DNA from 3 places in the Mangrovibacter phragmitis genome. Region 2 is predicted to be linked to each of the others. Evidence: predicted binding sites of a transcription regulator. Region 2 holds the regulator's gene; each other region holds the start of a gene.
The links. Region 2 encodes PurR, which represses purine synthesis genes. Its sites were predicted from a motif close to CANGCAAACGTTTGCNTG; they were not measured.

Region 1: gcvT (glycine cleavage system aminomethyltransferase GcvT) is a predicted target of PurR. The motif match lies at 6,664-6,681, and genes of this name have one in related genera.
Region 3: MPHASIOC01_RS13625 (nucleoside-specific channel-forming protein Tsx) is a predicted target of PurR. The motif match lies at 1,819-1,836, and genes of this name have one in related genera.

What each region holds. Positions count from the first base shown of each region.
Region 1 covers NZ_CP134782.1:3,451,711-3,459,576, forward strand. Annotated here, with positions in the region: gene MPHASIOC01_RS16630 (6-phospho-beta-glucosidase) at 1-1,202, shown strand, start outside; gene MPHASIOC01_RS16635 (SDR family oxidoreductase) at 1,311-2,054, opposite strand; gene gcvP (aminomethyl-transferring glycine dehydrogenase) at 2,128-5,004, opposite strand; gene gcvH (glycine cleavage system protein GcvH) at 5,078-5,467, opposite strand; gene gcvT (glycine cleavage system aminomethyltransferase GcvT) at 5,488-6,585, opposite strand; gene ubiI (FAD-dependent 2-octaprenylphenol hydroxylase) at 6,991-7,866, opposite strand, start outside.
Region 2 covers NZ_CP134782.1:1,123,762-1,131,627, forward strand. Annotated here, with positions in the region: gene cfa (cyclopropane fatty acyl phospholipid synthase) at 98-1,246, opposite strand; gene punC (purine nucleoside transporter PunC) at 1,528-2,718, opposite strand; gene punR (DNA-binding transcriptional activator PunR) at 2,826-3,755, shown strand; gene purR (HTH-type transcriptional repressor PurR) at 3,752-4,777, opposite strand; gene MPHASIOC01_RS05415 (YnhF family membrane protein) at 5,070-5,159, shown strand; gene MPHASIOC01_RS05420 (MFS transporter) at 5,428-6,594, shown strand; gene sodB (superoxide dismutase [Fe]) at 6,659-7,240, opposite strand; gene MPHASIOC01_RS05430 (C40 family peptidase) at 7,362-7,866, opposite strand, start outside.
Region 3 covers NZ_CP134782.1:2,811,389-2,819,254, reverse strand. Annotated here, with positions in the region: gene secF (protein translocase subunit SecF) at 1-555, shown strand, start outside; gene MPHASIOC01_RS13625 (nucleoside-specific channel-forming protein Tsx) at 830-1,687, opposite strand; gene MPHASIOC01_RS13620 (DUF3251 domain-containing protein) at 2,052-2,621, opposite strand; gene nrdR (transcriptional regulator NrdR) at 2,772-3,221, shown strand; gene ribD (bifunctional diaminohydroxyphosphoribosylaminopyrimidine deaminase/5-amino-6-(5-phosphoribosylamino)uracil reductase RibD) at 3,225-4,337, shown strand; gene ribE (6,7-dimethyl-8-ribityllumazine synthase) at 4,480-4,950, shown strand; gene nusB (transcription antitermination factor NusB) at 4,972-5,391, shown strand; gene thiL (thiamine-phosphate kinase) at 5,491-6,468, shown strand; gene pgpA (phosphatidylglycerophosphatase A) at 6,446-6,967, shown strand; gene MPHASIOC01_RS13585 (aldo/keto reductase) at 7,136-7,866, opposite strand, start outside.

The sequences.
Region 1 (7,866 bases), 2.3 Mb from region 2:
TTGCCGAAATGGGCTTCAAATGCTTCCGGACATCCATTGCCTGGACGCGAATTTTTCCCAAAGGAGACGAAGCCCAGCCAAATGAAGAGGGCCTGAAATTTTACGACGACATGTTTGATGAAATGCTCAAATACAATATTGAGCCAGTCATCACCCTGTCGCATTTTGAAATGCCTTTACACCTGGTGCAGGAATACGGCGGCTGGACTAACCGTAAAGTTGTCGATTTCTTCGTTCGCTTCGCCGAAGTGGTGTTTGAGCGTTATAAATCCAAAGTGAAATACTGGATGACGTTCAACGAAATTAATAACCAGCGTAACTGGCGCGCGCCTTTATTTGGTTATTGCTGCTCTGGTGTGGTGTATACCGACCATGAGAACCCTGAAGAAACCATGTATCAGGTTCTGCATCACCAGTTTGTTGCCAGCGCAATGGCGGTTAAAGCCGGCCACCAAATCAACCCGGAAATGAAAATTGGCTGCATGCTTGCCATGGTGCCGTTGTATCCGTTTACCTGTAACCCGGATGACGTGATGTATGCACAGGAATCCATGCGTGAACGCTATGTCTTTACCGATGTGCAATTGCGGGGCTACTACCCGGCTTATGTACTCAACGAATGGGAACGCCGTGGGTTTACTATCCACATGGAAGAAGGTGACGAGCAAATTCTGCGTGAAGGATGCTGTGATTACCTGGGATTCAGCTATTACATGACCAATGCGGTAAAAGCAGAAGGTGGCAGTGGCGATGCCATTTCCGGTTTTGAAGGCAGCGTACCGAACCCACATGTTAAAGCCTCTGACTGGGGCTGGCAGATTGACCCGGTTGGCCTGCGTTATGCTCTGTGTGAACTGTATGAACGCTATCAGAAACCGCTGTTCATTGTCGAAAATGGCTTTGGCGCTTACGACAAAGTTGAAGAGGATGGCAGTATCAATGATGACTACCGTATTGAGTACCTGCGCGCACATGTCGAACAAATGGTGAAAGCTGTCACTTATGATGGTGTGGATCTGATGGGCTATACCCCATGGGGCTGCATTGACTGCGTCTCTTTCACTACCGGGCAATACAGCAAGCGCTACGGGTTTATTTATGTGAATAAACACGATGATGGCACGGGTGATATGTCCCGCTCGCGGAAGAAAAGCTTCTGGTGGTATCAGGGCGTGATTGCCAGCAATGGTGAAGAACTCTGATAACCCAACCAGCATCTTTCTCAGGCCCCGCGTACTGCGGGGCTTTTTCTTTTACAGGCTGATACCAGCCTGCGTGCAGGTCACCTTGCGGCAGGGCTACAGGCATTTTTACAGCCCACCAGCCAAATCAATAAATGAGCCTGTCACGTAAGACGCATTGTCACTGAGTAACCAGACAATTGCCTGAGCCACTTCATTGGGTTCTCCCCCGCGTTGCATGGGCAAACGGGACTTAATTCTGTCTACCCGACCGGGTTCACCACCACTGGCATGCATCCCGGTATAAATAAACCCAGGCCGGACACCATTCACGCGGATCCCCAGAGCAGCCACTTCCAGCGATAACCCCCGGGTCAATGTATCCAGCGCGCCTTTTGACGCGGCGTAATCAACATATTCGCCAGGTGCCCCAAGACGGGCCGCCGCAGAAGAAACATTCACAATAGCGCCTCCCGGGTTACCTGAGTGCTGGCTCATGCGTTTTACCGCTTCCCGGCAGCAAATAAAAGGGCCGGTAACATTGGTATGTAATACTGCGTTGATTCGCTCAGCATCCAGCCCTTCAATACCCGTCTGAGGAAATAACACACCAGCATTATTGACCAGTGCATGTAGTGAGCCCGGCAACGTATCAATCCAGGCAAATAAATTTACGATGTCCGTTTCTTGTGACATATCAGCCGGATACGCCCATGCCTGCCCACCATGCTGAACAATATCGGTAACCACTTCATCTGCCGCTTGCTGGTTTTCGCGGTAGTGAACCACCACAGCATAGCCGCTTTGCGCTAATAATTGTGCCGTTGCCCGCCCGATTCCACGGCTGGCGCCTGTCACCAGTGCTATTTTCATCCTTTGCTTTACTCCAAAATAAAAAGGGTGCCGAAGCACCCTTAACATAAAATTAACAAAAAACAAAATTTGACTAGTCGTATTCGCTCATCGGGACACAGGAGCAGAACAGGTTGCGGTCACCGTAAACATCGTCCAGGCGTTTAACCGTCGGCCAGTATTTATTGCCGTAACCCGCCGGGAACGCAGCAAGTTCACGGGTATAGCTGTGCGGCCACTCAGCCTGAGCCAGTTCTTGCTGTGTGTGCGGTGCATTCACCAGTGGGTTATCATCCAGGGCCCATTCACCCGCACCAACTTTGGCAATTTCACCGCGGATAGCCAGCATGGCATCAATAAAGCGATCCAGTTCAACTTTGCTTTCCGATTCCGTCGGTTCCACCATCAGCGTACCGGCTACCGGGAAAGACATGGTTGGAGCATGGAACCCATAATCAATCAGGCGTTTCGCGATATCCAGTTCACTGATACCGGTTTGCTCTTTCAGCGGGCGGATATCCAGAATACATTCGTGTGCCACACGGCCATCCTGGCCGGTATACAGCACCGGATAGGCATCTTTAAGGCGTGTGGCAATATAGTTGGCATTCAGAATTGCCGTCTGACTGGCCTGCTTCAGGCCTTGTGAACCCATCATGCGTATGTACATCCAGCTAATAGGCAGAATGGAAGCACTGCCAAATGGTGCGGCAGACACCGCGCCCTGCTGGGTCAGCATTTCTTCAATTTGCACCACGCTGTGGCCTGGAACAAACGGAGCCAGGTGTGCTTTAACACCAATCGGCCCCATTCCCGGGCCGCCACCGCCGTGAGGAATACAGAAGGTTTTGTGCAGGTTGAGATGTGATACATCCGAGCCAATAAAACCGGGTGATGTAATGCCAACCTGAGCATTCATATTCGCGCCATCCAGGTAAACCTGGCCACCCGCCTGGTGCACAATGTCACACACAGAGCGAATAGTTTCTTCATACACGCCATGGGTGGACGGGTATGTCACCATGATGCAGGAGAGTTTGTCACCAGCTGCCTCTGCTTTGGCACGCAAATCATCGAGGTCGATATTGCCTTGCTTATCACAGGCCACCACGACCACCTGCATGCCCGCCATTTGTGCTGATGCCGGGTTGGTACCGTGAGCTGAACTGGGGATAAGGCAGATATCGCGCTGCCCCTGGTTGCAGCTTTCGTGATAACGGCGAATCGCCAGCAGGCCGGCATATTCCCCCTGGGCACCCGAGTTAGGCTGCATACACAGGGCATCATATCCGGTCAGTTTCACCAGCCACTCAGACAGTTGGTTAATCATGTAATGATAACCTTCAGCCTGATCCACCGGGCAGAATGGGTGCAGTTCGGCAAATTCAGGCCAGGTAATGGGGATCATTTCAGCCGCAGCATTGAGCTTCATGGTGCAGGAGCCCAGTGGGATCATGGCCTGATTCAGTGCCAGGTCTTTGCGCTCCAGGCTGTGCATATAGCGCATCATCTCAGTTTCACTGTGATAACGGTTGAAAACCGGATGCGTCAGTATGGCATCGTTACGCAGCATTTCTGCCGGTAGTGAGCGGCTGTCCAGTGCGGTTTCTTTATCCAGTGGGGCAATATCCAGACCATGATCGTCGCCCAACAACACGCTAAACAGGCTGAGAACATCTTCCCGGGTAGTGGTTTCATCCAGAGTAATCCCCACTGCATTATGAATATCGCTACGCAGGTTGATACCTTGTTCCTGAGCACGCGCCAGCACACTGCCTTTATCACTCACTTCCACACACAGTGTGTCAAACCAGTGCTGATGACGTAGTGAAACCCCTTTTTGCTTCAGGCCACAGGCCAGAATATCGGTAAAGCGGTGAATACGCCCGGCAATACGTTTCAGCCCAACCGGGCCGTGCCATACAGCATACAGGCTGGCGATATTGGCCAGTAAAACCTGTGACGTACAAATATTGGAGTTCGCCTTTTCACGGCGAATATGTTGTTCGCGGGTTTGCATCGCCATACGCAATGCAATGTTACCAGCTGCATCGCGGGATACACCAATAAGCCGCCCTGGCATCGCACGCTTATGCGCGTCACGCGCTGCGAAGAATGCAGCATGTGGGCCACCGTAACCCATCGGCACGCCAAAACGCTGTGCGGAACCGAAAACGATATCAGCACCTTGCTTACCGGGTGCTGTCAGCATCACCAGCGCCATAATATCTGCCGCAACACTCACCACGATATTACGCTGCTTCAGTTGCGCGATTAAGTCGCTGTAGTTATGCACTTCACCAGTGGTTCCTACCTGCTGCAGCAACACACCAAAGATATCCGGGAGTTCCAGCACTTTATCAGCGTCATCCACTACAACCTCAAAACCAAAGGTTTCTGCGCGGGTACGGACAACATCCAGCGTTTGCGGATGGACGTCATTGGCGACAAAAAAGCGGTTGGCGTTCTTGAGCTTACTGACGCGTTTTGCCATCGCCATAGCTTCTGCAGCCGCAGTCGCTTCATCCAGCAAAGAAGCGGAGGCCATGTCCATACCGGTGAGGTCGAGTGTCACCTGCTGGAAATTCAGCAAAGCTTCCAGGCGCCCTTGAGAAACCTCAGGCTGATACGGGGTATAAGCCGTGTACCAGCCAGGGTTTTCCAACATGTTACGCAAAATAACGGGTGGCGTATGAACCGCCGTATACCCCATACCTATAAACGAACGGAAACGCTTGTTACGGCTGGCAATTGTTTTTAATTCAGCCAGCGCCTGCGCTTCGGTAGCCGCTTCACCAATATAAGGTGGTTGTGCCAGTTGAATATCTTTGGGCACAATTTGCCCGGTCAGCGCATCCAGTGAATCGGCACCAACTACAGCGAGCATGGCCTGCTGTTGATCAGGCGACGGGCCAATATGGCGACCGATAAACGCTTCATTGTTTTCCAGTTGGCTTAAGGTCTGGGTCATGGGCGGTATTTCCTGAAACGAAACTTACGATAAGTAGATAGCTACAGGGCTGGCAGTTACCAGCCCCCGGGTTTTACTCGTCTTCCAGCAGTGCCTCATAGGCTTCTGCATCCAGCAGCGCATCAATCTCAGAGGTATCGCTGGCTTTAATTTTGAAAATCCAGCCATTGCCATAAGGCTCGCTGTTGACCTGTTCCGGGCTGTCATTCAGCTCTTCGTTAACAGCGACAATCTCACCACTTACTGGCGCATAGATGTCTGAAGCCGCTTTAACAGATTCAGCAACGGCACAGTCATCACCAGCGCTGACAGTGGCTCCCACTTCCGGCAGATCGACAAACACCATATCGCCCAGCAGCTCTTGCGCATGCTCGGTAATACCTACAGTGTAAGTACCATCTTCTTCTTTACGCAGCCACTCATGCTCTTTGGTGTATTTCAGCTCATTAGGCACATTGCTCATAATTCTCTCCTGATAAAAATTTACTGAGCCACCGGTTTACCGGCGCGAACAAAAATCGGTTTAGTCACATGCACCGGCATTTCCCGGTTACGGATCTGCACAACCGCTGTGCTGCCAATACCTGCCGGTACGCGTGCCAGCGCAATACTGTAGCCTAAGGTTGGAGAAAAAGAGCCACTGGTGATAACACCTTCGCGTGCTGTGCCTTCAGTGTCGGTGAAACGAACAGGTAAACCACCACGCAGTACACCTTTTTCGGTCATCACCAGGCCCACCAGTTGCTCGGTACCATGCAGGCGTTGAGCTTCAAGAGCATCGCGCCCAATAAAGTCGCGATCTTCAGGTTGCCATGCAATAGTCCAGCCCATATTTGCAGCCAGGGGAGACACGCTTTCGTCCATCTCCTGGCCATATAAATTCATTCCGGCTTCAAGGCGCAGGGTATCCCGGGCCCCCAGGCCACAAGGTTTCACCCCGGCCTTAACCAGTTGTTCCCAAAAATCTGCGGCCTGCTCTGCCGGCAGTGCAATCTCGTACCCGGCTTCACCGGTATAACCGGTTGTTGCAATGAAAAAATCCCCGGATTGTACGCCGAAGAAAGGTTTCATACCTGCAACAGCCTGTTGCTGCTGTGCAGTAAACAACGTTGCCGCTTTCTGCTGTGCATTCGGGCCCTGTACGGCAATCAATGACAAGTCATCGCGCACGCTGATATCAATGCTATAAGAGGCTGCCTGTTGATTGATCCAGGCAAGATCTTTTTCACGGGTTGCAGAGTTGACGACCAGGCGGAACCAGGAGTCGGAGAGAAAATAGACAATCAGATCGTCGATGACACCCGCTGAGGCGTTAAGCATCCCGGTATACAGTGCTTTGCCTGGCTGGGTTAGCTTCGCGACATCATTTGCCAGCAAATAGCGCAAGAATTCACGGGTGCGTTCGCCATGAAGATCGACAATCGTCATATGCGACACATCAAACATCCCGGCATCCGTGCGCACGGCGTGGTGTTCATCAATTTGCGAGCCATAATGCAGTGGCATCATCCAGCCATGGAAATCCACCATGCGCGCGCCGCACTGTTTATGCTGCTCAAACAACGGAGTTTGCTGAGTCATGTTGTCCTCTTCAGTAATAGCCCGCAATTGCGGAACGCTCACGTCTGGCCTGGGGAAAACAATACCCTGACTTGCCCCGACGCAAACGTTATCTTTTGCCTGAACTTACCACTGAAAAGCCTGCTTAACCATAAGGTAAAATGGGTCATCACTTTATCTTATGAGTATTTTTAACAACACAACTACCAGTTAATTAAACTGGATTAACCACAAAAACATAAAATTTTCTCCAGCTTTTGCGTACCGGTTTCCGATTTAAATGATATTAATCTCCAAATACTCAGGAAAACGCGAAATTCAGGAAAAAATTCAGATAAATAAAACTAATCTGAAAAAAGGAGTGAAATTAGAATATTTCAAATGAAAGGCGCGCCGGTTTACCAACCGTAAACACGGCGCTGATGATCAATCACGCAACCATTGGGGTAAATTATTAAGCCCCATTGCCTGGCGAATAATGCGGGGTTTAACGCCGGGTAATGTGTCGGCGAGTTTCAGGCCAACATCACGCACCAGTTTCAGTGCCGGGTTAGTACCTGCGAACAATTCACGGAAGGATTGCATGCCAGCCAGCATCAATGCGGCATTGTATTTACGCTGCCTTTCATAGCGTTTCAGATACAGGTACTGACCGATATCTTTTCCTTGCTGGTGCAAACGCCGTAATTCCCCCACCAACTCAGCTGCATCCATAAAGCCCAGGTTCACGCCCTGCCCCGCCAGCGGGTGAATGGTGTGTGCTGCATCGCCTACCAAAGCCAGCCGGTGAGCGGCAAACTGCCGCGCATAACGCCCGGTAAGAGGGAAACACTGGCGGTCACTGCTCAACTCACAGCGACCCAGGCGCAAATCAAATGCAATGCTCAGTTCGCGGTTAAACACTTCAGGGACCGCCTCCTGCATTTCACGGGCTTTATCGGGCGGCAATGACCAGACAATAGAACACAAGTGAGGATCGTTAAGTGGCAGAAAAGCCAGAATGCCATCGCCATGAAATACCTGGCGAGCAACAGCCTGATGTGGCTCCTGAGTGCGAATAGTGGCGACCAGGGCATGGTGCCGATAATCCCAAAAGGTGAGCGGTATATTCGCCTGGCTACGCAACCATGAGCGTGCGCCATCAGCACCGACAACCAGCCGGGCAGTGAGCATCTCGCCATCTTTGAGCGTAATAAATGCCTCATTTTCACCCCAGGCAACTGAATTCACTTCAGCCGGGGCATAAAATGAGACATCTGCCGACTGCTCAGCCTGTTGCCACAATGCCTGGTTTATCACGCT
Region 2 (7,866 bases):
CGCGCCTGTTGAGCCTTGTACAGGCGAATAACGCCAGGTTCAAATAAAAAAACCACCTGCGGGTTGCGGGTGGTTTTTTTACATCAGGAACCTTTATTCAGCGCGGAACACGAAGGCCATTTTCAATGCCGCGGCTAAAGACAACCTGCCACAATTGAATGTCTCGTGCACGAAATGCACCTGCACAGGCGTTCAGATAATAAGTAAACATCCGCTTAAACCGTTCCGAATAATTATCTGCTATTTCTGGCCAGCACGCCAAAAACCGCTGGTACCATGCCATCAGCGTTTTGTCGTAATCTGAGCCGAAATTGTGCCAGTCTTCCATAACAAAATAAGGCTCGCTGGCCTGAGCGATATGTTTTACTGATGGCAGACAACCGTTGGGGAAAATGTATTTATTTATCCATGGGTCAACATTGTTGTCTGTTTTGTTTGAACCAATGGTATGCAGCAGGAAGATCCCTTCAGGCTTCAGACACCGATTGACAACAGCAAAGTAAGTCTCATAATTTTTGGGGCCGACATGCTCAAACATGCCTACAGAAACAATGCGATCAAACTGCATGGTCAGATCACGGTAGTCTTGCAGCAATATTGTGACATCCAGCCCTTCACAACGCGCCTGTGCAAGTTTTTGCTGTTCAGCTGAAATTGTTACACCGTATACCGACACACCGTAATTTTTTGCTGCAAATGCCGCAAGCCCACCCCAGCCGCAACCAATATCCAGCAAGGTCATTCCCGGCTTGAGCTGCAGTTTTTCGCAGATCATTCTCAGTTTATCCTGTTGTGCAGTTTCCAGGTCAGTGGCTTTTTTCCAGTAGCCACAGGAATATTGCATAAAAGGATCGAGCATTCTGGTGAAGAGGTCATTACCCAGGTCGTAATGCTCTTTACCAACAATCCAGGCTCGTTTACGGTTTTGCAGATTAAACAGGCGGGCGGACAGAATACGCAACGTATCTTTAAAATGATGGGGGAGTTGGTTTTCCAGACCATTTCTGAGCACTTTAGTGAAAAACAGGTCAAGACGGTCGCAATCCCACCAGCCGTCCATATAACTCTCACCTAATCCCAAAGAACCTTGCTGCAATATGCGTTTAAAAAAATCAGGATTTTTTACCTGGATGTCCGCAGGACTATTACCATTTATCGCGACACCCGCATGTGACAGCAATTCACTGACAATGCGGAACCATTCATTATCTTTTATCGCGGTTTCTTCTATACACGATGAACTCATAGTTTCTCCATCACCTGACTGTGAGCAGACACTAAAAAAGCGTAGTCGCTAATTTGACATTGTGAGTTGTCTCACAGCAAAAAAAAACATAAGCCCGGAACCGGACGCGATATAAAAGCAGGTGGTCGCCTGATGACAGGCCATCTGAAAACGGGAGTCGGGGCCCCCGAAAGAAAGAATGCAGGCCCGGTATCCCGAGCCCCATATCAGTATATGCCGCGTAACAATGTGATTCAATAGAAAATTGTTAGCAAGCTAATTACAAAAAAATGACATTATCGCTAACGTGTGGAGCGGACGGGATGAGGGGTTTTGGCAACGGCTATTGCCTGTAACTGGTAGCCTACCCAGGCAGGAACCAGGGTGCTTAACATAATGCTGGTTGTGGCAATCAGCGGTGTGGATACCATCATGGAAACCAGCAGGCTTGCCAGAAAACAAAGCCCCAGTTGCAGCGTGTTTTGTAATGCGGCTGCCCGCCCGGCAGCCTGAGGAAACGGCTGCAGGGCCTGTGCCACGACAACAGGATAAATTGCACCGTTTGCCAGCGCCATCAGGCAGAAGGGTACCAACAGGCTGACCAAAGAAGGCGATGTGGTCAGTGACACACCAAAAACAGTGGCAACACTCACGGTAAATATCCCCAGCATCCAGGGTAACATTTGCCGCCCTTGCCACTTTTTCAGTGCACTACGGCAACCAAAACCGCCCAGCAAAAAAGCCAGTGTTTGTGGTACATAGCTCAGTCCTATTGCCTCAGGCCCGAACCCCATTTGGTGAAGAATAAAGGGGGAACCTGTGAGCCAGGCAAAAAAACTGGCTGAGCAGGCCGCATATATGATGACATTGCCGCAGTACCCTTGATGACGCAACAAAGAGGAGTAAAGGGTGGGTTGAGAATGCGCTGTACGTTGTGGGCGTTGTGCACTGGTGTAATGCCTGAGGGGTAAAATCAGCAAAAGTGTAATGAATAACAGACAGGCGAATATTGCCTGCCAGGTAAAATGGCGCAGTATCCAGCTACCGGCAAGAGGAGCCAGTGCCGGGGAAAGCGCAACCAAAGGCATAATGGTGGCAAAGACGCGATTAGCCTGTTGCCCGGAGAAACGGTCAGTAACCAGTGCCTGCCAGCTTACTGTTGCGCAACATACCCCAACGGCCTGCATAAACCGCAAAACCAGAAATGCTGTTGGTGAAGTGACGAAAAAAATCCCGGCACAACTCAGTGCAAAAATCACCAGCCCGGTCAACAAAACAGGGCGGCGACCAAAATGGTCTGAGAGTGGGCCCCAAATTAACTGGGCCAGAGCGAAACCGGCGAGAAACACACTCAAACTGGCACTGATGGCAGACGGGGGAGCCCCCAGTGAGACCTGAATGGCACTAAACGCTGGCAGGTACATATCGGTTGCCAGAAAGCCCAGCATGCTTAGCCCTGCAAGCCAGGTAATAAAGAGACGGGAGGTACTCATGGTCAATCCTGATATAACAAAATTCGTGGCGTGAGTGTAAAAAGTGCATCCATCTTTGTGAAACGCTAAAATTTGCTTATTCCTTTCAAAATTTTTGCAGGCAGGTTATGTGGTCAGAATATGCACTTGAAGTGGTGGATGCCGTCGCTCGCAATGGCAGTTTTAGCGGCGCTGCCCAGGAGTTACACCGTGTACCTTCGGCAATCAGTTATACAGTGCGACAACTGGAATCCTGGCTGTCGGTCGAACTGTTTGAACGCCGCCATAAAGATGTAGAACTGACTGCCGCTGGCCGGTGTTTTTTACAGGAAGGTCGCAGTGTTATCAAAAAAATGCATGAAACACGCCTGCAGTGCCAGCAGATAGCGAATGGCTGGCGTGGTTCACTGGCTATTGCGGTCGACACCATTGTCCGTCCGGCAAGAACCCGTCAGTTGGTGCAGGATTTTTATCATCAATTCCAGGATGTGGAGTTGCATGTACGGCCGGAAGTGTTCAATGGTGTGTGGGATGCGCTGGCAGATGGGCGGGTCGAACTGGCGATTGGCGCGACACAGGCTGTGCCTGTCGGTGGGCGGTACGGCTTTCGTGATATGGGGAGCATGGCATGGCGTTGTGTGGTCGCTGCATCGCACCCGCTTGCGCAGATGACAGGTTTTATTGGCGATGACGTACTTCGCCAGTGGCCATCTCTGGTTCTGGAAGATACCTCGCGTGAACTGCCTAAAAGGATAACCTGGCAACTCAGTAATCAGCGTCGGATAGTGGTACCCGACTGGCAGTGTGGTTTTGCCTGCCTGAGTGAGGGCATCGGTATCGGCATGGTGCCGGCGCACATGGCACAGCCATTTATTGAACGCGGTGAATGGGTGAGTCTGCGGCTTGAAAATCCTTACCCCGATTCTGCCTGTTGCCTGACATGGCGGCAAAGTGATGCCTCGCCAGCTTTACAGTGGGTGCTGGATTATCTGGGAGATAGCGGCACTCTGAACAGTGAGTGGTTGCGGGAGCCGGGTCAACTCCCGCAGGATGATTAACGGCGATAATCCATGAACGGGCCATCAGCAACAGAACGACGTTCAATAAGGCGGGGATGAACCTCAATAGTCTGGGACTCTTCGCGCTTATTGATAATTCTGTCGAGCAGCATATTAAAAGCCGTCTCGCCGAGAGAATCTTTGGGCTGGTGAACCGTGGTCAGTGCCGGGGTAAAGTAACGCGCGTTGCGCACGTTATCGTAACCAATAATCGAGATATCCTGCGGCACACGCAGCCCCATTTCATCGGCAGCACAGATAGCCCCCATCGCCATTATATCTCCGCCACAAAACACAGCTGTTGGGCGTTGCGGACAGGTAAGGATTTGCTGCATAGCGTTGTAGCCAGACTCGGGTTCGAAATCGCCGTGAACAACCCATGACTCAGGGACATTGATACCGGCTTCGCTCATTGCTTTCATGAAGCCGGAAAGCCGTCCTGAGCCGGTGTTGCGTTCCAGTTGACCTGATATCACGCCAATTTCCCGGTGTCCACGCTCAATTAAATACCGGCCAGCCATGTAACCGCCTTCGAAGGCGTTATCAATGACAGAGTCGGTAAAATCTGCCCGTGCTTCACCCCAGTCCATAACCACCATCGGAATATGGCGGTACTCTTCCAGCATAGACAGCAGTTCCTGGGGATATTCTGAACACATAACCAGCAGGCCATCAACGCGCTTTTGCGCCATCATTGACAGGTAGGCTCGCTGCTTTTCAAAATTATTGTGCGCATTGCCGAGAATCAGTGTGTAGCCTTTGGCAAAACAGCTGTTCTCAACCGCTTCAATAATTTCAGCAAAATAGGGGGCCTCACTGCTCGTGGAAAGCAGACCAATAGATTTTGTGTGGTTCACTTTCAGGCTGCGTGCTACCGCGCTGGGTGAATAGTGCAGTTCTTTAATTGCTGCCCACACCGCATTACGGGTGTCTTCCGCAACAAAACGCGTTTTGTTAATAACGTGTGATACGGTTGTAGTGGAAACGTTTGCGCGTTTCGCGACGTCTTTTATAGTTGCCATTTGATGTCACTCCAGACCATACCCTAAACTCCTGAAATATAATTGGTTAAACGTTTGCCTGGGCTTATCCCTGTAAGCAACGAATTGGGTTGCCAGCATGCCGGGATTGCGACATAAAACGAAAAGGAGGGGATAGTGGCCGGTACGTAATAAGTCAGCGTGCGATTTTGTCTTATATTGAGTAAAAGTGGAAGTGCTAAAGCACATATCAAACTAAATCTTTAAGGATTTTACGGCCAAACTGTGTAAAAATGATCTACACCCACTTTTTACAGGGAATAAGGAATTAATCATGCCAACTGAATTGAGATATTCACTGACTACGACTGTTATTACCTTAGGTCTGATTGTTGCAACGGCGCTGATTGCCATCCTGCATTAAGGCCTGTACTGTTTTTACACAGTTATCGTTGCCCAGGCGGTGGCGTTGTTAGTTTTGTGCCTTACTGACAACTAATACACTATCGCCTGGCTGTTGCGTTTTTCTCCCTTTCTGCCCCGATACTACCTGCAGCACTGATTCTTTACCGTTTAGCAAAACTCTATTATCACTATTGCCACTTTTCAAAACGAAGTGTGACTGACATCATGTTTTCATCTTTTTTGTCTGTGCCTGCGTTGCTTTGCGCTGGCTAAAAATTGAGGTAGTGATGAAAGTCAATTTTCCATTACTCGCTCTCGCAGTAGGCGCTTTTGGGATTGGTACCACTGAGTTTTCACCTATGGGGCTGTTACCTGTTATTGCCGAAGGTGTGCATGTTTCGATTCCCGCAGCCGGGATGCTGATTAGCGCCTATGCCGTTGGGGTAATGATTGGCGCCCCTTTGATGACACTGTTGTTGTCGCGTTATTCACGGCGAAATGCCCTGGTTTTTCTGATGAGTATTTTTACTTTGGGTAATGTGCTCTCTGCTGTGGCTCCGGATTATGGCATGTTGATGTTTGCCCGTGTGATAACCAGCCTGAACCATGGGGCATTTTTTGGCCTGGGGGCTGTGGTGGCTGCCAGTGTTGTCCCCGCGAATAAACAGGCCAGTGCTGTCGCAACGATGTTTATGGGGCTGACGATTGCCAATATCGGTGGGGTGCCGGCGGCAACCTGGCTTGGACAGTATATTGGCTGGCGTATGGCTTTCCTGGGGATTGGTGCGCTGGGGCTGGTAGCCATGTTCAGTTTGTTTATGACAATTCCGGCTGGCATTCAGGGCCACAAGCCTGATGTGGCGAAGGAACTGAAGGTTCTTGTCCGACCTCAGGTACTGGCAGCACTGCTCACAACTGTCCTGGGTGCTGGCGCGATGTTCACGCTGTACACCTACATTGCTCCCGTACTTGAAACTATTACAGGCGCAACACCCGGGTTTGTCACGGCCATGCTGGTGCTTGTCGGTGTTGGCTTTTCTATTGGGAATTATTGGAGTGGGCGGTTAGCGGATAAATCAGTGACAGGCACGCTGATTGGTTTCCTGGTGCTACTGATTACCAGTATGGCACTGGTGCCCTGGGTGGGTAAAAGCTATGCCGGTGCCGCGTTGATGATGATTGTTTGGGGGGCTGCAACATTTGGTGTGGTTCCGCCTTTGCAGATGCGAGTTATGCGTGTTGCCAGTGAAGCTCCGGGCCTTGCTTCATCTGTTAATATCGGCGCTTTTAATCTGGGGAATGCGCTGGGAGCTGCAGCTGGTGGGGGGGTAATAACTGCAGGCCTGGGTTACAGTACGGTACCCGTTATGGGCGCAGTAGTTGCTGCGACAGGGTTGTTACTGGTATTGATTAACCGCCAGGTGGATAACCGTGTTTGTGACACAGTTGACTAAGTTCACACTTTTTCGGTCAAAAAAAAAGCGAAGCACGAGCTTCGCTTTTTTATCGTTACCGCGATTATGCAGCGAGATTTTTCGCAACAAATTCCCAGTTTACCAGAGCCCAGAAGTGCTCCAGGTAGTTAGGGCGAGAATTACGGTAGTCAATGTAATAGGCGTGTTCCCACACATCAACAGTCAGTAACGGTGTCGCACCTGCAGTCAGCGGTGTACCGGCGTTAGAGGTGGAAACGATAGCCAGGCTACCATCTGCCTGTTTAACCAGCCAGGTCCAGCCAGAACCAAAGTTCTTAGCTGCGGCATCGTTAAATTTTGCTTTAAAATCAGCAAAGCTACCGAAAGCAGCATTGATGGCATCAGCAATTGCACCAGTCGGTTCGCCACCTGCGTTAGGTGCCAGACAGTTCCAGTAGAAAGTGTGGTTCCAGACCTGAGCTGCATTATTGAACACACCACCTTCAGAAGAGCAGATGATCTCTTCAAGGGACTTGCCTTCGAAAGGGGTACCTTTAACCAGGTTGTTCAGGTTGGTCACGTAAGTTTGATGATGTTTACCGTAGTGGTATTCCAGTGTTTCCACAGAAATGTGCGGTTCAAGCGCATCTTTTGCATACGGTAATGCAGGTAATTCAAATGACATTGCTTCACTCCTTGTTATTGTGTACTTAACAAAAATAACACACTTTATAAGGCTTTATGTTACCAATATAAAACTAGAATAAAAAGAATGCCTTGCCTGCTCCAAAAAAGCAGGCAAGATTTTATCGCAGGGTTTTTGGCGTCATTACCCGGCGCGCACCTACATAATGGCGCTGCCAGTAATCTTCACTCAGGGAGGTTATCTGGATGTCCTGCCCACTACGCGGAGACTGAATAAATTTTCCACCCCCAATGTACACGCCTACGTGGTCTGCACTACCCCGGCCTTCAGTACGAAAGAACACTAAATCGCCACTTTGTAGTTCCCCTCGCTCAACAGGGGCTGCGTCTCTCAGGTGATACATTTCATTGGCGGTACGCGGAATATGGAATTTAACTAAATCTTTGTAGGCATAGTAGACCAAACCGCTGCAGTCAAACCCAGTACGTGGGGAACTGCCTCCCCAATGATAGGGTTTGCCAATCTGATTCATTAGGGTAGATATAGCTGCAGTTTTGGCCCGTAACACTTTCTTATGTGCTGCGGTTGTTAGCGGACGTGTTGTTTTTACCTTCACACAATGTTTTTTATGGCCTTTGCGTGCCCGTGAGCACTGCTCTGTCCAC
Region 3 (7,866 bases), 1.7 Mb from region 2:
GCTGATTTGGCGCAGAAAGGTGGTATGGCGTTGTTTGCTGCGCTTATCTGTATCCTTATCTACGTGGGTTTCCGTTTTGAATGGCGTCTGGCAGCTGGGGTTGTTCTGGCGCTGGCGCACGACGTGATTATCACCATGGGGGTTCTGTCTCTGTTTCATATTGAGATAGACCTGACTATTGTGGCCTCGTTGATGTCGGTTATCGGTTATTCACTGAACGATAGCATCGTGGTTTCTGACCGTATTCGTGAAAACTTCCGCAAGATCCGCCGCGGTACACCTTACGAAATTTTTAACGTGTCATTGACCCAGACGCTGCACCGTACTTTGATTACGTCCGGTACCACTTTGATGGTTATTTTGATGCTGTATCTCTTTGGCGGCCCGGTGCTGAAAGGCTTCTCGCTGACCATGTTGATTGGTGTCACCATCGGTACGGCATCATCAATCTATGTGGCTTCTGCGCTGGCCCTGAAACTGGGCATGCGTCGTGAGCATATGCTGCAACAGAAAGTTGAGAAAGAAGGGGCGGATCAACCGCGCATTCTGCCTTAATTCTGTTTTGTTGTTGGCTGATAAAAACCACGGTGGTTAAACACCGTGGTTTTTTTTGCCTGTTACACAGGGGGTTACAAGGGGAGTAAGCAACAACAGATACCTGATGAGCACAGGCAATGTAGAAAACACTCTTCATCAGCAGGCTGTTGGTAAACAGCAGAACAGGTAAAGAAAATAAGGGGGGAGCGTGAATGGAAGTTAAAACGCCAGAGGAAAATCTCACCCCATACCAGCCAGGCTGGCATGGGGTGAGGGGAATCACATTCTGTTATCAGAAGTTATAACCCACTACCAGGTAATAACCCCAGCCAGTTGATTTCACATTGAAATCACCTTTACCGAAGTTCAAACCTGCACCATCCTCCCATTGACCGCCATTATGGAAATAACGGGCAACAACAGAGTAATGCCAGTGGTCATAGTTCAGCGCCAAAATGTGGCTGGAAGCAATTGAGTTGCTGGTGCGGTTCGGTTGATCGCCTAAATCGGAACCCCAGTCAAAGTTGGTGAAACCGATATAAGTCAACTTACCACCCCACAGGTCAGTAATCGGAACAAAGTATTTCACTTTGAAGCGATAACCATCCCATTCGTTCTCATTCGCTGCCAGATAGTTCTGCCATTGGTATTTGGCATAAATATTCAGAGACAGTCCCATTGGCAGGCCGGTATCGATATCGGTACCTAAACCCATATACCAGGTGCTCTGACGACCAGATTTATTCCGGCCCATATCGTAGATGTAGTTATTGGCAAAATACCACTCTTTGAACGGCCCAAAACTCAGGTCTGTTCCGGTCAGCTTATCAATGGAAAAGCGTGGTTCGATTTCCATAAACAGCGGGGAGCCGTGGTTCCAGATACCCGTAGAAGTAGAGTTGCCGCCAAAGAAGCGGGGTAAATCCACATAACCATAGAAATCAAAAAAGTCTTTTTTGGCAAAAGCTTCGTATTCCAGGTATGTGTCATTACGGAGTTGTGGTCCAAAGCGTGTGTGGTAACTGCCCACCACGTTAACACTCTGATGCCACCAGTCTGAGAGGTATTCACCACTGTTGTCTGCAGCCTGTGCAGATACAGTGTAAGAAAGTGCGACAGCTGCGCCTGCCGCTAAAAGTGTTTTTTTCATGTAGTAGTCACTGTTTTAGATGTCGCAAATGCATGAGAAGGCAGTTGCTATTGCCAGATATATTGGTTTTTAGCACGTCACAATTCTTATTCTGCCTCACAAATATATGTTCAGTTAATATAACTTGCATAAGCGAAATCGATTGCGTTCACGTTTGTGCCAATAAAACAGCGAAATTCTATCTGGTTTAATTTTACAGTCCAATACAAAATACTTTTTGCTGAAGCATTTTTGCAATCAGCTTAAATGTTTGCGTAAAAAATGTGATTTAAATCTCATTTTTAGTTCGGGGGAGAACTGACCCCAGGAGAAGTTGCAGCCAGCTGGATAACCGGCGTCGTGGCTGCAGATAAGTAACAGTGGTTTATTGTGCTGTGCCAGGTGTGACTTTACTGGCATCAGATGGCACCAGCCCATGAATACGGATAAAGCCTGCATCGCTGAGTTGGGTATCCGGCAGGTGAATGGCGAGATCAATGTCAACCGGTCCTGACGGTGCGGCAGGTGACTGAAATTGCAGTGAGTGGGTATTCACTTGCTGGTAATGTTCAAATGTGCCAGAGAGTTTTCCCCATACAAGGTTACCGTTAAATGCCGGTACACCTTTATCACCGTCCCGGTGGACATGAATATAAACAGTCACTCCATTTCCTGTTGGTTCAGTACGGGTAAGCGTGAAGGTTAATAACCCCAACTGGCTGGTAAGCCGTACCGGTGTGTTTGCTCCAGGAATTAACCAGGCGCCTTCAGTTGAACGGGCATTCAGTGCGTTCTGCCAGGCGACATCCCGGGTTTCTGTCTGTAGTGTGCGCATTTCGTGGCTCAGGGTTTGTACGTCCTGATGCACACTGGTTACTTCGGCCTGTGGTGTGCAACCACTTACTATCAATGTGGTGAACAACATAAATAGCCCTGACTGGTAACAGGTTTTCATAGAAAAATGATCCATAATTACGGGATTATGTTCAGAGTAGCGTGCGTGTAATGAAAGGCATAGCGCCTTTATCTCAAATCATCCGGGTTTGTCGTCTGAAAACTCCAGGGTAAACTATGCAACTATTGCAACAATCAATCAGGAAGCCTTATGCATTGCCCATTTTGTTCTGCAGTGGATACTAAAGTTATCGACTCACGCCTGGTGAGTGAAGGCTCATCTGTTCGGCGTCGGCGGCAGTGTCTGGTATGCAATGAACGCTTCACCACCTTTGAGGTGGCAGAGCTGGTTATGCCGCGCGTAGTGAAAAGTGACAATGTGCGTGAGCCCTTCAACGAAGATAAGTTGCGCAGCGGTATGCAAAAAGCGCTGGAAAAACGCCCGGTGAGCTCTGACGACATTGAAATGGCGCTGAATCATATTAAGTCACAACTCCGGGCTACAGGGGAGCGTGAAGTCCCAAGTAAAATGATTGGTAACCTGGTAATGGAGCAGTTACGTAAGCTTGATAAAGTCGCTTATATTCGTTTTGCTTCTGTCTACCGTAGCTTTGAAGATATTCGCGAATTTGGCGAAGAGATTGCCCGTTTACAGGATTAAATAATGCACGATGAAGGCTACATGGCCAGAGCGTTAGAGCTGGCGCGCCGTGGTCGTTTTACCACTCATCCTAACCCTAATGTTGGCTGTGTGCTTGTGCGTGATGGTGAAATCGTCGGTGAAGGTTTTCACTACCGTGCGGGTGAACCTCATGCCGAAGTGCATGCATTGCGTATGGCAGGCGATAAAGCTCGTGGTGCGACAGCCTATGTAACCCTTGAACCATGTAGCCATTACGGGCGAACTCCGCCTTGTTGTGAAGCCCTGGTTGCTGCCGGTGTCAGCCGGGTGGTGACGGCGATGCAGGATCCAAACCCGCAAGTTGCCGGGCGCGGGCTGTATCATTTGCAGCAGGCTGGTGTGGATGTCAGCCATGGGCTAATGAATAGCGAAGCAGAAAGCCTTAACCGGGGTTTTTTAAAACGTATGCGTACCGGTTTTCCCTGGATACAGGTGAAACTGGGGGCTTCGCTGGACGGGCGCACAGCGATGTCCAGCGGCGAAAGCCAGTGGATTACTTCACCGCAATCACGCCGCGATGTGCAGCGTTTGCGTGCGCAGAGTGCCGCAATTCTTTCCAGCAGTGCGACTGTTCTGGCCGATGATCCTTCACTGACTGTACGCTGGCAGGAGCTCGACGCTGATACACAACAATATTATCCCCAGTCAGCTTTACGCCAGCCCGTCCGGGTTATCATCGACAGTCATAACCGCGTGACGCCGGCTCACCGGCTTATCAGCCAGCCAGGGCAAACCTGGCTTGCCAGAACAATAGCAGATACACAGCTATGGCCGGAGGCTGTGGAACAGTTAGTGCTACCCGAACATAACGGGCATCTGGATTTAGTGGCGTTGATGATGCAACTGGGCCAGCGCCAGATTAATAGTGTATGGGTGGAAGCTGGCGCGCAACTGTCCGGCGCATTATTACAGGCAGGCCTGGTGGATGAACTGATTGTCTATATGGCGCCAAAACTGCTGGGTAATGATGCCCGTGGGCTGTGTGCTTTGCCGGGGCTGACCATGCTGGCTGATGCGCCACAACTGGTTTTCAGCCAGGTTCGCCAGGTTGGGCCAGATCTCTGCCTGCATTTGGTACCTGATACCAGCCACTGAGTCAGAACGGATGCACATAACCGGAATGCCGGAGGAGAGAAGGCATTCAGCGCGTAAGGTGTATAAAAGTAAGCAGTGCCTGAAAGATTATGATAAAATCCGCCCCCCTGCGGGGGCCACAACAAAACTCGTAAGGAAGAGTATGAACATTATTGAAGCTACCGTTGCTACCCCGGACGCTCGCGTCGCCATCACAATCGCGCGTTTTAATAACTTCATCAATGACAGCCTGCTGGACGGTGCGATTGACGCCCTGAAACGTATTGGTCAGGTAAAAGATGAAAATATCACCGTGGTTTGGGTTCCGGGTGCGTATGAGCTGCCACTGGCTGCTGGCGCACTGGCGAAAACTGGCCGTTATGACGCGGTGGTTGCGCTGGGTACTGTTATTCGTGGCGGTACTGCCCATTTCGAATATGTCGCAGGTGGTGCAAGCACTGGTTTGTCTCATGTCGCCCAGAGTAGCGAAATTCCAGTAGCCTTCGGTGTTCTGACAACCGAAAGTATTGAGCAGGCAATTGAGCGTGCTGGTACTAAAGCCGGTAATAAAGGTGCAGAAGCTGCCCTGACCGCGCTCGAAATGATTAATGTATTGAAAGCCATTAAGGCCTGATTTTTTAGTAAGGGGAATTCCGTGAAACCTGCTGCTCGTCACCGCGCCCGTGAGTGTGCCGTCCAGGCGCTTTACTCCTGGCAGTTGTCCCAGAACGACATCGCTGATGTTGAATACCAGTTCCTGGCGGAACAGGACGTGAAAGATGTCGACGTCATGTACTTCCGTGAACTGCTGGCCGGGGTGGCGAATAACAGCGCATATCTCGATGAGCTTATGAAGCCTGTATTATCTCGCCAGCTTGAAGAGTTAGGCCAGGTGGAAAAAGCGGTATTGCGTATTGCGTTGTTTGAACTGTCTAAACGTGATGATGTCCCATATAAAGTGGCCATCAATGAAGCGATTGAACTGGCTAAAACGTTTGGTGCAGAAGATAGCCATAAGTTTGTTAACGGTGTTCTCGACAAAGTCGCGCCTCAGGTGCGCCCACACCGGAAATAAGTTTGATACATGGCGTGTTGTCTTGTAAGGCAGCACCAGCATTGTTGTCATTGGCCGGGTTTCCCGGCCTTTGTTTTTTTATCTGTTGAGGCTTTTTGTATGGCTTGCGGTGAATTTTCGTTAATAGACCGCTATTTCAATCGTGTCAGCAGTTCGCGGCGGGATGTGGAAACAGGTATTGGCGATGACTGTGCCTTACTGGTTGTTCCTGAACGCCAGACCCTCGCGATCAGCACTGATACGCTGGTGAGTGGTATTCATTTTCTTCCTGATATGGCGCCTGCCGATATTGCCTGTAAGGCGCTGGCGGTAAATATTAGTGATCTTGCGGCGATGGGGGCAGACCCCGCCTGGCTTACACTGGCATTAACCTTGCCAAATGTGGATGAGAGCTGGCTTGCCGCCTTTAGTGACAGCCTGTTCGAGCAGCTCAGTTACTATGATATGCAGTTAATCGGCGGGGATACCACGAAAGGTCCACTGTCGATGACTCTGGGTATTCATGGTTTTGTTCCTCATGGCAGAGCGTTGAAGCGTAGTGGTGCACGTCCGGGAGACTGGATTTACGTGACCGGGACACCCGGTGACAGTGCAGCCGGGCTGGCGATTCTTCAGAAACGTTTGCTGGTGGAAGATAAGGTCCATGCTGACTGGCTGGTAAGCCGTCATTTACGCCCTAAACCACGGATTCTCCACGGCCAGGCGTTACGGGATCTGGCAAGCAGTGCTATTGATCTTTCCGACGGCCTGATCTCTGACCTGGGCCACATCCTGAAAGCCAGTGGTTGTGGTGCCCGCCTTGAGCTGGATAACCTGCCGCTTTCCGACGCGCTCAAGGCCAGTACATCAATGGAGCAGGCGCTGGAGTGGGCTCTGGCCGGAGGGGAAGATTACGAACTCTGCTTTACGGTGCCGGAAGTTAACCGTGGAGCGCTGGACGTAGCGATTGGCCATTTAGGTATTCCCTGGACTTGTGTGGGGCAAATGACCGTGGCCAATGACGGGCTGATACTGATGCAACAAGGAAAGCCGGTAAAACTGGAGTTACAAGGATATGACCACTTTGCGACCGTCTGAAAAAGCCGCGGCCAAACGCCGGCTTAGGCTATCTAACCCATGGCATTTGTTGGCGACCGGGTTTGGCAGTGGTTTAAGCCCGATAGTCCCCGGCACGATGGGATCCCTGGCAGCTATTCCTTTCTGGTATTTACTGAGCTTCCTGCCCTGGCAACTGTATGTACTGGTGCTGATGTTGGGAATCTGCATTGGCGTCTATTTATGCCATATAACAGCCCGTGACATGGGAGTCCATGACCACGGAAGTATTGTGTGGGATGAATTTATCGGCATGTGGATAACCCTGATGGCACTGCCCACCAATGACTGGCGCTGGGTGGCTGTAGGGTTTGTACTATTCCGTATTTTCGATATGTGGAAACCCTGGCCCATCCGCTGGTTTGACAAAAATGTGCATGGTGGTATGGGCATTATGGTGGATGACATTGTCGCCGGGGTTATCGCTGCAGCAGCCCTGTATTTATGTGGCCATTACTGGCCCATTGGTTTACTGAGCTGAGCCATGAAACAGCCCCTTACAGGGTTGCTTCATATTGGTGAAAAAGAAGGAAAAAGCGTGATTTTTCCTTCTTTTTAGTTAGCAGCCGAAAATCAATGAATTGATTTTCCTGGTTTTTTATTGGGTGCCATCCTCTCGTTCTGTGCGGACATGAGGTTGTGCCGATAGTTAACGAAAGCCAACTACGTGATGCGGCTGGTAAGGCGTTTCCAGCTCGGCAATATCTTCATCACTGAGTTTCAAATCGACAGCATTCAGTAAGTCTTCAAGCTGCTCTTTGCGTGATGAGCCAATAATTGGTGCCGCAATACCTCGTTTACTTAACAACCATGCCAGAGCCACCTGGGCACGGCTGACTTCTTTATCGCGAGCGATTGCGGCCACTCTCTGCGCAATTTGTTCGTCATTCGCTTCACTGGACTGATACAGACTTTTACCGAACTCATCTGACACTGAACGGGCTGTGGTTTCCCCCCAGGGGCGGGTTAAACGCCCACGAGCCAGCGGGCTCCATGGAATAACGGCAATCCCCTGGTCGTAGCACAATGGCAGCATATCCCGTTCTTCTTCACGCTGAATAAGATTGTACTGGTCCTGCATAGTAACAAACTCATTCCAGCCATGCTGGCGTTGGGTGAACAGTGCTTTAGCAAATTGCCAGGCATGCATGGATGATGCGCCAATAAAGCGAGCTTTGCCGGACTGAACGACATCATGCAGCGCTTCAAGCGTTTCTTCCAGTGGTGTGTTGTAGTCCCAGCGGTGGATCTGCAGCAGGTCGACATACTCCATTCCAAGGCGTTTCAGGCTGTCATCAATGGACCGCATAATTTGCTTGCGTGACAGGCCTTCGGTTAAATCCCCCACAGGGAAGTAGACCTTGGTTGCCACCACCACAT